2 regions of the Paenibacillus sp. HWE-109 genome follow, and region 2 is predicted to be linked to the other one. Evidence: a T-box and tRNA genes for the amino acid it is inferred to sense, from the RefSeq annotation. Region 2 holds a T-box; the other holds one or more tRNA genes.
The links. The T-box of region 2 lies ahead of ileS (isoleucine--tRNA ligase). A T-box ahead of a tRNA ligase gene usually reads a tRNA of that ligase, here a tRNA-Ile.
Positions count from the first base shown of each region.

Region 1: it has a tRNA-Ile gene. The T-box ahead of ileS (isoleucine--tRNA ligase) is inferred to sense a tRNA for this amino acid. The anticodon was not compared.

Region 1 is NZ_CP091881.1:7,627,913-7,633,451, reverse strand. It holds rRNA gene LOZ80_RS32780 (23S ribosomal RNA) at 1-1,800, opposite strand, end outside; tRNA gene LOZ80_RS32775 (tRNA-Ala) at 2,019-2,094, opposite strand; tRNA gene LOZ80_RS32770 (tRNA-Ile) at 2,114-2,190, opposite strand; rRNA gene rrf (5S ribosomal RNA) at 2,274-2,390, opposite strand; rRNA gene LOZ80_RS32760 (16S ribosomal RNA) at 2,514-4,057, opposite strand; gene lysS (lysine--tRNA ligase) at 4,381-5,539, opposite strand, start outside.
Region 2 is NZ_CP091881.1:3,639,051-3,644,589, reverse strand. It holds gene LOZ80_RS15500 (YlmH family RNA-binding protein) at 1-390, shown strand, start outside; gene LOZ80_RS15495 (DivIVA domain-containing protein) at 544-1,020, shown strand; T-box leader at 1,094-1,336, shown strand; gene ileS (isoleucine--tRNA ligase) at 1,405-4,167, shown strand; gene LOZ80_RS15485 (TraR/DksA C4-type zinc finger protein) at 4,224-4,967, opposite strand; gene lspA (signal peptidase II) at 5,097-5,539, shown strand, end outside.

The DNA.
Region 1 (5,539 bases), 4.0 Mb from region 2:
AACAGTCGCTTGGGCCTTTTCACTGCGGCCCCCTCGGGCTATTCACCCTACCGAGGCACCCCTTCTCCCGAAGTTACGGGGTCATTTTGCCGAGTTCCTTAACGAGAGTTCTTCCGCGCGCCTTAGAATTCTCTTCTCACCCACCTGTGTCGGTTTGCGGTACGGGCACCTTCGCCTGGCTAGAAGCTTTTCTTGGCAGTGTGAAATCATGACCTTCGGTACTTAAAGTTTCCCTCCCCATCACAGCCCAGCCTTACGGTTAGCGGATTTGCCTACTAACCAGCCTCACTGCTTGGACAGACATCCATCAGTCTGCGTCACTATCCTTCTGCGTCACTCCATTGCTCATAACGGCTACGGTGGTACAGGAATTTCCACCTGTTGTCCATCGACTACGCCTTTCGGCCTCGCCTTAGGTCCCGACTTACCCTGAGCGGACGAGCCTTCCTCAGGAACCCTTAGGTTTTCGGCGGATCAGATTCTCACTGATCTTTTCGTTACTTATACCGGCATTCTCACTTGTATGCGCTCCACCTGTCCTTACGGTCAGAATTCAACGTACATACAACGCTCCCCTACCCATGCACAAAGTGCAAGCCATAGCTTCGGTGGCGTGTTTAGCCCCGTTACATTTTCGGCGCAGAGTCACTCGACCAGTGAGCTATTACGCACTCTTTCAATGGTGGCTGCTTCTAAGCCAACATCCTGGTTGTCTGTGCAACTCCACATCCTTTCCCACTTAACACACACTTGGGGACCTTAGCTGATGGTCTGGGCTGTTTCCCTTTTGACAATGGATCTTAGCACTCACTGTCTGACTCCCGGAATAAAGTTTGTGGCATTCAGAGTTTGACTGGACTTGGTAACCCTTGGCGGGCCCCGCACCCAATCAGTGCTTTACCTCCACAACTCATCTTCCGAGGCTAGCCCTAAAGCTATTTCGGGGAGAACCAGCTATCTCCGAGTTCGATTGGAATTTCTCCGCTACCCCCACCTCATCCCCGCATTTTTCAACATGCGTGGGTTCGGGCCTCCAGTGAGTGTTACCTCACCTTCACCCTGGACAGGGGTAGATCACACGGTTTCGGGTCTACGTCCACGTACTAAAGCGCCCTATTCAGACTCGCTTTCGCTGCGGCTCCGTCTCTTCGACTTAACCTCGCACGGGAACGTAACTCGCCGGTTCATTCTACAAAAGGCACGCCATCACCCATAAAGAGGGCTCTGACTTTTTGTAAGCACACGGTTTCAGGTTCTTTTTCACTCCGCTTCCGCGGTGCTTTTCACCTTTCCCTCACGGTACTGCTTCACTATCGGTCACTAGGGAGTATTTAGCCTTGGCAGATGGTCCTGCCGGATTCCGACGGGGTTTCACGTGACCCGCCGTACTCAGGATACCTCTAGGGATTTCGTTCGATTTGGGCTACAGGGCTTTTACCTTCTATGCCGGACCTTTCCAGATCACTTCGCCTATCGAACTAACCCCATATCGAGGTCCTACAACCCCAAGGAGCAAGCTCCTTGGTTTGGGCTATTCCGCTTTCGCTCGCCGCTACTGACGGAATCACTATTGTTTTCTTTTCCTCCAGGTACTTAGATGTTTCAGTTCCCTGGGTATGCCTCTACTATTGCTATGTATTCACAATAGAGTAACTGCGCATTACCACAGCTGGGTTCCCCCATTCGGACATCCCCGGATCAAAGCCTGCTTACGGCTCCCCGAGGCATTTCGTCGTTCGCCACGTCCTTCTTCGGCTCCTAGTGCCTAGGCATCCTCCGTGTGCTCTTTCTAGCTTAACCTAGAAAAAACTTTAAAGATTTTTGTGCAACCCGAAGGTTAACACAACCTAAGTTCTTACTTTACGTTTCATTTCGTTATCTAGTTTTCAAGGAACAACATTGTAGCAATGTGAGTCAATTATCCTTGCCCTATGTCAGCGGCGAAAGTTATCTTATCACATCTTCTTGCTGCATTTCAAGTCGAAATTTCTTGGAAATTCCTGTCTTAAAATGTGTTTTGGTGGAGCCAAGCGGGATCGAACCGCTGACCTCCTGCTTGCAAGGCAGGCGCTCTCCCAGCTGAGCTATGGCCCCAAACGATTATGAAAATAATTGGTTGGCCCTAGTGGACTCGAACCACCGACCTCACCCTTATCAGGGGTGCGCTCTAACCAGCTGAGCTAAGGGCCAATATATGTTTGGGATAAACTTCCCAAAATAAAAACCCACCTACAAGCTTTCGAAGCTTTCTCCGAAAGCTTGCCATGGGTATCGCTTGGCAACGTTCTACTCTCCCAGAACCCTGCGGTTCAAGTACCATCGACGCTGGAGGGCTTAACGGTCGTGTTCGAGATGGGAACGCGTGGGTCCCCTCCGCCATCATCACCAAACGAGTGCAACATGGTGGTAACCATCCTGCTGAAAGATTGCTCTTTCAAAACTGAACACGAGTGAGTAAGCGATTGTGTATCCGAAGATACTTGACTGGATCTATCAGATCCGAGTCTCCATAGAAAGGAGGTGATCCAGCCGCACCTTCCGATACGGCTACCTTGTTACGACTTCACCCCAATCATCTACCCCACCTTCGGCGGCTGGCTCCCTTGCGGGTTACCCCACCGACTTCGGGTGTTGTAAACTCTCGTGGTGTGACGGGCGGTGTGTACAAGACCCGGGAACGTATTCACCGCGGCATGCTGATCCGCGATTACTAGCAATTCCGACTTCATGCAGGCGAGTTGCAGCCTGCAATCCGAACTGAGATCGGCTTATAAGGATTCGCTCCGCCTCGCGGCTTCGCTTCCCGTTGTACCGACCATTGTAGTACGTGTGTAGCCCAGGTCATAAGGGGCATGATGATTTGACGTCATCCCCACCTTCCTCCGGTTTGTCACCGGCAGTCATCTTAGAGTGCCCACCCGAAGTGCTGGCAACTAAGATCAAGGGTTGCGCTCGTTGCGGGACTTAACCCAACATCTCACGACACGAGCTGACGACAACCATGCACCACCTGTCTTGGGTGCTCCGAAGAGGGGCACTATCTCTAGTGCTTACACCCAGATGTCAAGACCTGGTAAGGTTCTTCGCGTTGCTTCGAATTAAACCACATACTCCACTGCTTGTGCGGGTCCCCGTCAATTCCTTTGAGTTTCACTCTTGCGAGCGTACTCCCCAGGCGGCATACTTACTGTGTTAACTTCGGCACCGAGAAATCGAATCCCCGACACCTAGTATGCATCGTTTACGGCGTGGACTACCAGGGTATCTAATCCTGTTTGCTCCCCACGCTTTCGCGCCTCAGCGTCAGTTATAGGCCAGAAAGTCGCCTTCGCCACTGGTGTTCCTCCACATCTCTACGCATTTCACCGCTACACGTGGAATTCCACTTTCCTCTCCTACACTCAAGTTCACCAGTTTTGGATGCGAACCGGGGTTGAGCCCCGGGCTTAAACACCCAACTTAATGAACCGCCTGCGCGCGCTTTACGCCCAATAATTCCGGACAACGCTTGCCCCCTACGTATTACCGCGGCTGCTGGCACGTAGTTAGCCGGGGCTTTCTTCTCCTATACCGTCACACACAAGGCAGTTACTCCTCATGCTGTTCGTCTAGGGCAACAGAGCTTTACGATCCGAAAACCTTCATCACTCACGCGGCGTTGCTCCGTCAGACTTGCGTCCATTGCGGAAGATTCCCTACTGCTGCCTCCCGTAGGAGTCTGGGCCGTGTCTCAGTCCCAGTGTGGCCGTTCACCCTCTCAGGTCGGCTACGCATCGTCGCCTTGGTGAGCCGTTACCTCACCAACTAGCTAATGCGCCGCAGGCCCATCTACCAGCCACAGATTGCTCCGTGTTTCATAATTCTCTCATGCGAGAAAACCAATTATCCGGTCTTAGCTATCGTTTCCGATAGTTATCCCGATCTGGTAGGCAGGTTACCTACGTGTTACTCACCCGTCCGCCGCTAACTTGTCCCCGAAGGAACAAATCCGCTCGACTTGCATGTATTAGGCACGCCGCCAGCGTTCGTCCTGAGCCAGGATCAAACTCTCCATAGTAGAAAAGCTTAATTGTACTCATTGACTTGCTAGCGAGATTTTGCAATCTCTTTTATAGTCGATTGCTCGACTGTGCTTACTCACTCGTTGTTCAGTTTTCAAAGATCAATTACTCTTGTCCAACCCGCTCTCTTTCGAAAGCCGGAAGACCAATATACCATACTGAGTTTTGCATTGCAACTCTTAATTTCAAGTTGTTGTTCTCACCAATTTCTCAGTGCTCAGCGGCAACTTTTATAAGATACCACAGACGATGCAAACATTGCAAGTACTTGTCGCAAAAAGTTTTGGGACACCCAACGATGCCCCAAAACAACTGCGTTTTACTCTCCTTGACGCTGACGCATATGTGGGAATAAGAGGACATCTCGGATGGAGGGCGCATTCGTTAATAGCATAACCAAACGATCTACCCCTATTCCTAATCCGCCAGTAGGCGGCATGCCATATTCTAGAGCTCGGATGAAATCTTCATCCATCTCATGCGCTTCATCATTGCCTTGTTCTTTCTCACGAAGCTGCGCTTCAAACCGTTCTCTTTGATCAATCGGATCATTAAGCTCAGTAAAAGCATTGGCATGCTCACGCGCCACGATAAAGAGTTCGAACCGATCCGTAAAACGAGGATCCTCTGGATTCTTTTTGGCAAGCGGTGAAATTTCTAATGGGTGTCCGTAAACAAAGGTCGGTTGGATTAACGTTTCTTCAACAAATGTTTCGAAGAACTGGTTCACAATATGACCGAATGTCATATGCGGCTCAACAGATACATTATGTTCCTTCGCTAAACGGTGCGCTTCCTCATTAGACATATGCGCATTAAAGTCTACGCCTTTGACTTCTTTAATCGCATCGACCATGGAGACGCGTCTCCAGCCAACGGCTAAGTTAATCTCGTGATCGCCGTAAGGAACTGTCGTACCGCCTAGTACTTCTTGAGCAATGTGAGCAACTAACTCTTCTGTAAGCTTCATGATGTCTTTGTAGTCCGCATAGGCCTCGTACAACTCTATCATCGTAAACTCGGGATTATGACGCGTAGAGATACCTTCATTCCGGTATACACGCCCAATTTCGTATACTTTCTCCAGTCCGCCAACAATTAGACGCTTCAAGTGAAGCTCAATAGCAATTCGCATATGCAGCTGCATATCCAAAGCATTGTGATGTGTGTTGAAAGGACGTGCTGAAGCTCCGCCCGCGATCGTATGGAGTGTAGGTGTTTCTACTTCTAAGAAGCCTAGCGAATCCAGGTAGCGACGCATAGCCTGAATAATGCGGGAACGCAGAATAAAGGTTTGTTGCACATCTTGATTCATAATCAAATCAACATACCGCTGGCGGTAACGCAATTCCACATCACTAAGACCATGGAATTTGTCCGGCAGTGGCAGCAAGGACTTGGTTAGAACTTCAAGGGAATGTACCTTAATAGAAGTTTCACCGGTTTTTGTTTTGAAAACGACCCCTTGCACACCCACG
Region 2 (5,539 bases):
GGCTGCCACTGCTTGGTTACCCAAGATGCTGCTGATTACTTGCACATGAACCTCTCCCAAGTACATAAGGTCCACGTGCAGACCGAATTGCTCCCGTTGGATAAGCTGGCACTGGCTAATGTGAATCTGGAAGAACTATCTTTATCTGTCGCTTCCATGCGGATGGACGGGATTGTCAGTGATGTCTTCCGGCTTAGCCGCGCCAAAGTATTAACCCCTATTCAAGCGGGCAGGTGCCGTGTGAACTGGAAGCTGGAAGAAGATCCAAGCAAGCCGCTGAAGGAAGGCGATATGGTGTCCCTGCAAGGATTCGGCCGTTTTAAGGTGCTGGAAGTCGAAGGCATTACGAAAAAAGGTCGAATTCGTGTGAAAATCGGCAAGTTTGCTTAGAGTGGAACATTTATCCACGAACTTTGCAGGAATTGCTTATTTTCTGTCGAACTGAACAGTATAGAGATGGGTGTAAGCGGGCTTTTTACGATGTGGCTCCGTTTATGCTTGCGAAGTCCGTTTTGCAAAGCAAAACGCTAAGGAGGGGCACTGATGCCATTAACACCGTTAGACATACATAATAAAGAATTTTCCCGCTCGTTTCGCGGTTATGATGAAGATCAGGTCAATGAATTCCTTGATCAAGTCATTAAAGATTACGAAGCGTTGATTCGCGAGAATAAAGACTTGCAGAATCAAACGGTGACGCTTCAAGAGCGGTTGGATCATTTTACGAATATTGAGGATTCGCTTAGCAAAACGATCATCGTAGCGCAAGAAGCAGCGGATGAAGTAAGAAGCAATGCGAAAAAAGAAGCTCAGCTGATTTTGAAAGAAGCCGAGAAGAACGCGGACCGGATTATTAATGAATCTTTGACACGTTCCCGGAAGGTAGCTTTAGAGATTGAAGAATTGAAGAAACAGGCGTCGATCTACCGAACACGATTCCGGACGCTGCTTGAAGCCCAACTGGAACTGCTTAATACAGAAGGTTGGCAAAGCATGCAGTTTGAGACCAAAGACGAGTAGAAATGCCCCGTAATGGAGGCCGTCTTATTGACTATGCCCAATGAATTGGGTATACTCCTGTTAAATGTATCTCAGTAAAGCTATGACTGGAACGAGTAGGTCGAGCATGCAGGGTCAGCGAATTAGGGTTATGGTGTGAGCCTAATCTCTGCAGTGTACCGAATATCCCCCAGGAGCGTCTCTTGAATGAAGTAGAGAGAAACGGGTCATGCCGTTACACATGATCGAGTGATGAAGTTGTGTTCTGCGCCTGCAAGGGCAGAGCGTTAGCTTTATAACGAGGGTGGTACCGCGAGCTGAGTTTCTCGTCCCTTTTTGGGGGATGAGAGGCTTTTTTTGTTTTTCAGGCATAACAAAGTTCAGGGTAAGATTGGAGAGGTCAACATGGATTATGGCAAAACGTTAAATCTATTACAAACCGAGTTTCCTATGCGGGGCAACCTGCCTCAGGCGGAACCGAAAATGCAGGAGCACTGGGAAGCTGAAGATATTTATGCCAAAGTGCAGGAAAGCCGCAAGGGCAGAACTAAATTTATTTTGCATGATGGGCCTCCGTACGCTAATGGTGATATTCATATCGGACATGCGCTTAACAAAGTTTTGAAGGATATTATCGTTCGTTTCAAAACGCTGCAAGGTTTCGACGCGCCTTATGTACCAGGTTGGGATACACATGGGCTGCCAATTGAACAAGTAATCACAAACAGCGGGAAAGTCGACCGCAAGAAAATGACGATCCCCGAATTCCGTGAATATTGCAAAGAATACGCGCTGCAGTCCGTTGAAAAGCAAAAAAGCCAGTTCAAGCGATTGGGGATCCGCGGAGACTGGAACAATCCCTACATCACCCTGCAACCGGACTATGAAGCGAATCAAATTCGCGTTTTTGGCAAAATGGTACAAAAGGGCTACATTTACAAAGGATTGAAACCTGTTTACTGGTCTCCTTCTTCCGAAAGTGCGCTCGCTGAAGCGGAGATCGAATACAAGGAGAAAACTTCCACCTCCATTTATGTAGCTTTCCCAGTCAAAGACGGCAAAGGCAAGCTGCCGCAAGATGCAGCAATTGTTATCTGGACGACAACAGCTTGGACACTCCCTGCCAATTTGGGAATTTCGCTGCATCCGGAGTTTGAGTATGCGGTTATCCAAACCGGTGGCAAGAAATATGTGCTTGCCCAAGGATTGCTGGCCTCTGCTGCCAAAGAAATAGGCTGGAGCGAATATGAAATCTTATCCACGGTGAAGGGCAGCGAACTGGAATATGTAACTTGCCAACATCCGTTCTACGATCGTGAATCGTTAGTTATGGTTGGTGAGCACGTTACACTTGAAGCCGGTACAGGCTGTGTTCATACAGCTCCTGGACATGGGGAAGATGACTTTGTGATTGGCCAGCGTTACAATATTGGGGTTCTGTGCCCGGTTGATGATCAAGGACACTTCACAGCGGAAGCGCCTGGCTATGAAGGCGTGTTCTATGAAAAAGGCGGCAAGCAAATTATCGAGAAGCTGCAAGAATCGGGGCTTTTACTGAAAGCGACGGATATTCAGCATCAGTATGCCCATGATTGGCGCACCAAAAAGCCGGTTATCTATCGTGCAACGGAACAATGGTTTGCTTCTATTGATAAATTCAGACAAGAGATGCTGGATGAAATCAAGCAAGTGAAGTGGACGCCAGAGTGGGGCGAAGTTCGCCTGCACAATATGATTGCAGACCGCGGAGACTGGTGTATTTCAAGACAGCGCGCATGGGGAGTGCCAATCCCGATCTTCTACTGCCGCAGCTGCAACGAACCTCTGGTGAATGAGCAAACGATTGAACATGTTGCTCAGCTTTTCGAGAGAGAGGGCTCGAATGCCTGGTTTATCAAGGAGGAGAAGGACCTGCTTCCTCCGGGTATCCACTGTGCCAAATGTGGACATGGCGAGTTCCGCAAGGAAACGGACATCATGGATGTATGGTTCGATTCCGGTTCCAGTCATATGGCTGTGCTGGAAGCGCGCCCTGAATTGCAATGGCCTGCCGATTTGTACTTGGAAGGCTCTGACCAGTATCGTGGCTGGTTCAACTCATCTCTCATCACTGGCGTTGCGACCAAAGAGAAATCGCCTTACAAAGGGATTCTCAGCCACGGTTTCACCCTTGATGGCGAAGGCCGCAAGATGTCCAAGTCCATCGGGAATACGATTGATCCGAATGCCGTCTGCGGGAAGTTGGGCGCTGATATCTTGCGTCTATGGGTATCTTCCGTCGACTATCAATCCGATCACCGGATTTCGGATAACATTTTGAATCAAACGACGGAAGTATACCGTAAAATCCGAAATACGATGCGTTTCTTGTTGGGGAACTTGAGTCAGTTTGATCCTGCAGCAGATCGTGTGGCGCCAGAGAATTTGTCTGAGCTGGATCGCTATGCTTTGATTCGTTTGAACCGGATGATTGAGAAAGTCGTAAAGGCTTATGAAGCGTATGAATTCCATGTCGTTTATCAAACGATTCATCACTTCTGCGCGGTTGAGATGAGCTCGTTCTACTTAGATATCATCAAAGATCGTTTGTATGCGAATGCTGCGCATGATCCTGCGCGTAAAGCATCCCAAACCGTGTTGTATGCCGCTGTGATCGCGATCACCAAGCTAATTTCACCGATTCTTCCGCATACGGCAGATGAAGTGTGGAAGTACATCCCGGGTGTTGAACTAAGCAGCGTGCAGCTTGCGGAGCTGCCTGAAGTGGATACTAGTTTATTCAATGAGCAGTTGGAGAATAAGTGGAACAGCTTCTTAAGTATCCGCGATGAAGTGTTGAAAGCATTAGAAGAAGCGCGCAAAGAGAAAGTGATCGGAAATTCGCTTGGAGCGGCTGTTCACTTATATCCGAACGAAGCAACATCCAGCTTGCTGGCTGAGCTTGGCCAGTTGGATCAGTTGTTCATCGTATCGGCAGTTGTCGTTCATCCAGCCGGCACAGATGTGCCTGAGGGTACTTACCAAGCGAAGGATGCCGCTATTGCGATTGCCGTTGCTGAGGGCGAGAAGTGCGAGCGCTGCTGGATAGTGACCCCGGAGGTTGGGCAAAGTAAAGAACATCCGTCCTTATGTAAAAGATGTAGTGACGTCGTGAGCGAACACGAGTAACAGCAAAGGAACAAACGAGCTTTCGCAGTTGGCGAAGCTCGTTTGTCCTGTTTGTTCTATCGCTGTTCGTCATCTGCGTCGGTGAGTTGTTCTGGCTCCAGAAAAGGATCGCCTTCACCGCTATGAATATAATCGCGGTATGCCTTGCTTCGCACGATTGTTACATGTTCACCGTATAAATCTGTGGCTATGAAACTTTCGAACGATTCCACGTATCCTTCGTGTTCGTCAGCTTCAATGTACATTTCATTGTAGTCTTCCACGTTGGCATTTTCACCGAAGGCAGGGGTATTGGATGTCCCCCAGCTTTCAACAATTTGCCAAGCGTCTTCGCCATCAAATTCAGTTTCATCGTTGCGTTCATCGAAGCTAGTTCGGCCAAAAGGCGGGAAGAGCACTTGTTCCTCAACGGGTCTTCTGAAAGATTGATCAGGATCAGGCACATGTTCCAAGCTGTAAAGTGTCGTCGGAATGGCTTCAAGACGTTCAAAAGGGATCGGTTGTTTGCTAAATACACATATCCCGTAATCACCGCTTTCCATGCGAGCCAAAGCTTCATTCACTTGCTCCAAATGCATTTCGGCATGTTCATTCAGCGAGATATCTTTCTCGCGTTCGTAGATTTCGGAAGCAATATCACCCGGATGATTGTCATACATGGATAGTTCGCCTGTACTGTCTGAGAACGAATTGGCTAAGCCAAAATGATCATTTGTGGCGAAATGTTTCTCAAGATCAAGCTTTTCCTCCAATAATTGCAAATATAATTGTTTAAGTTGCTCTTCGGTTAAATGGCTCATAGGTCGTACAGCTCCCTTCTAACAGCTGATCCATACCCTTATAATGCCGATTTAGCGCTATTTTTAGTGAGGTAATTCCTTGTAAATAAGGAACTGTTCTGGTTTGATGAATATTAGGAGGAAAAGAATGTGAAATATTATTTCTATGCGCTAATTGTATTTATCTTGGATCAAGTGTCCAAATGGTTTATTACCAAACGAATTCCGCTGGGCGAGGAACGTTCTGTCATTGGTGACTTCTTCATCATTACATCGCATCGCAACCGCGGCGCGGCATTCGGCATTTTGCAAGATCAAAGATGGTTTTTCATTGTCATTACGACGATTGTCGTTATCGGCATCATCTGGTACATTCGCAAAACGATTCGAGAAGGCAAGGTTCTGCTATCAACTGCGCTCAGTTTATTGCTGGGTGGAGCGCTTGGCAATTTCATCGACCGCGCTTTGTTCGGTGAGGTTGTGGACTTCCTTCAGTTTACATTTGATTTTAGCTTGTTTGGCAAAGCCATCTATTATATTTATCCGATTTTCAATTTAGCTGATTCAGCCATCGTGATTGGGGTTATCCTCAT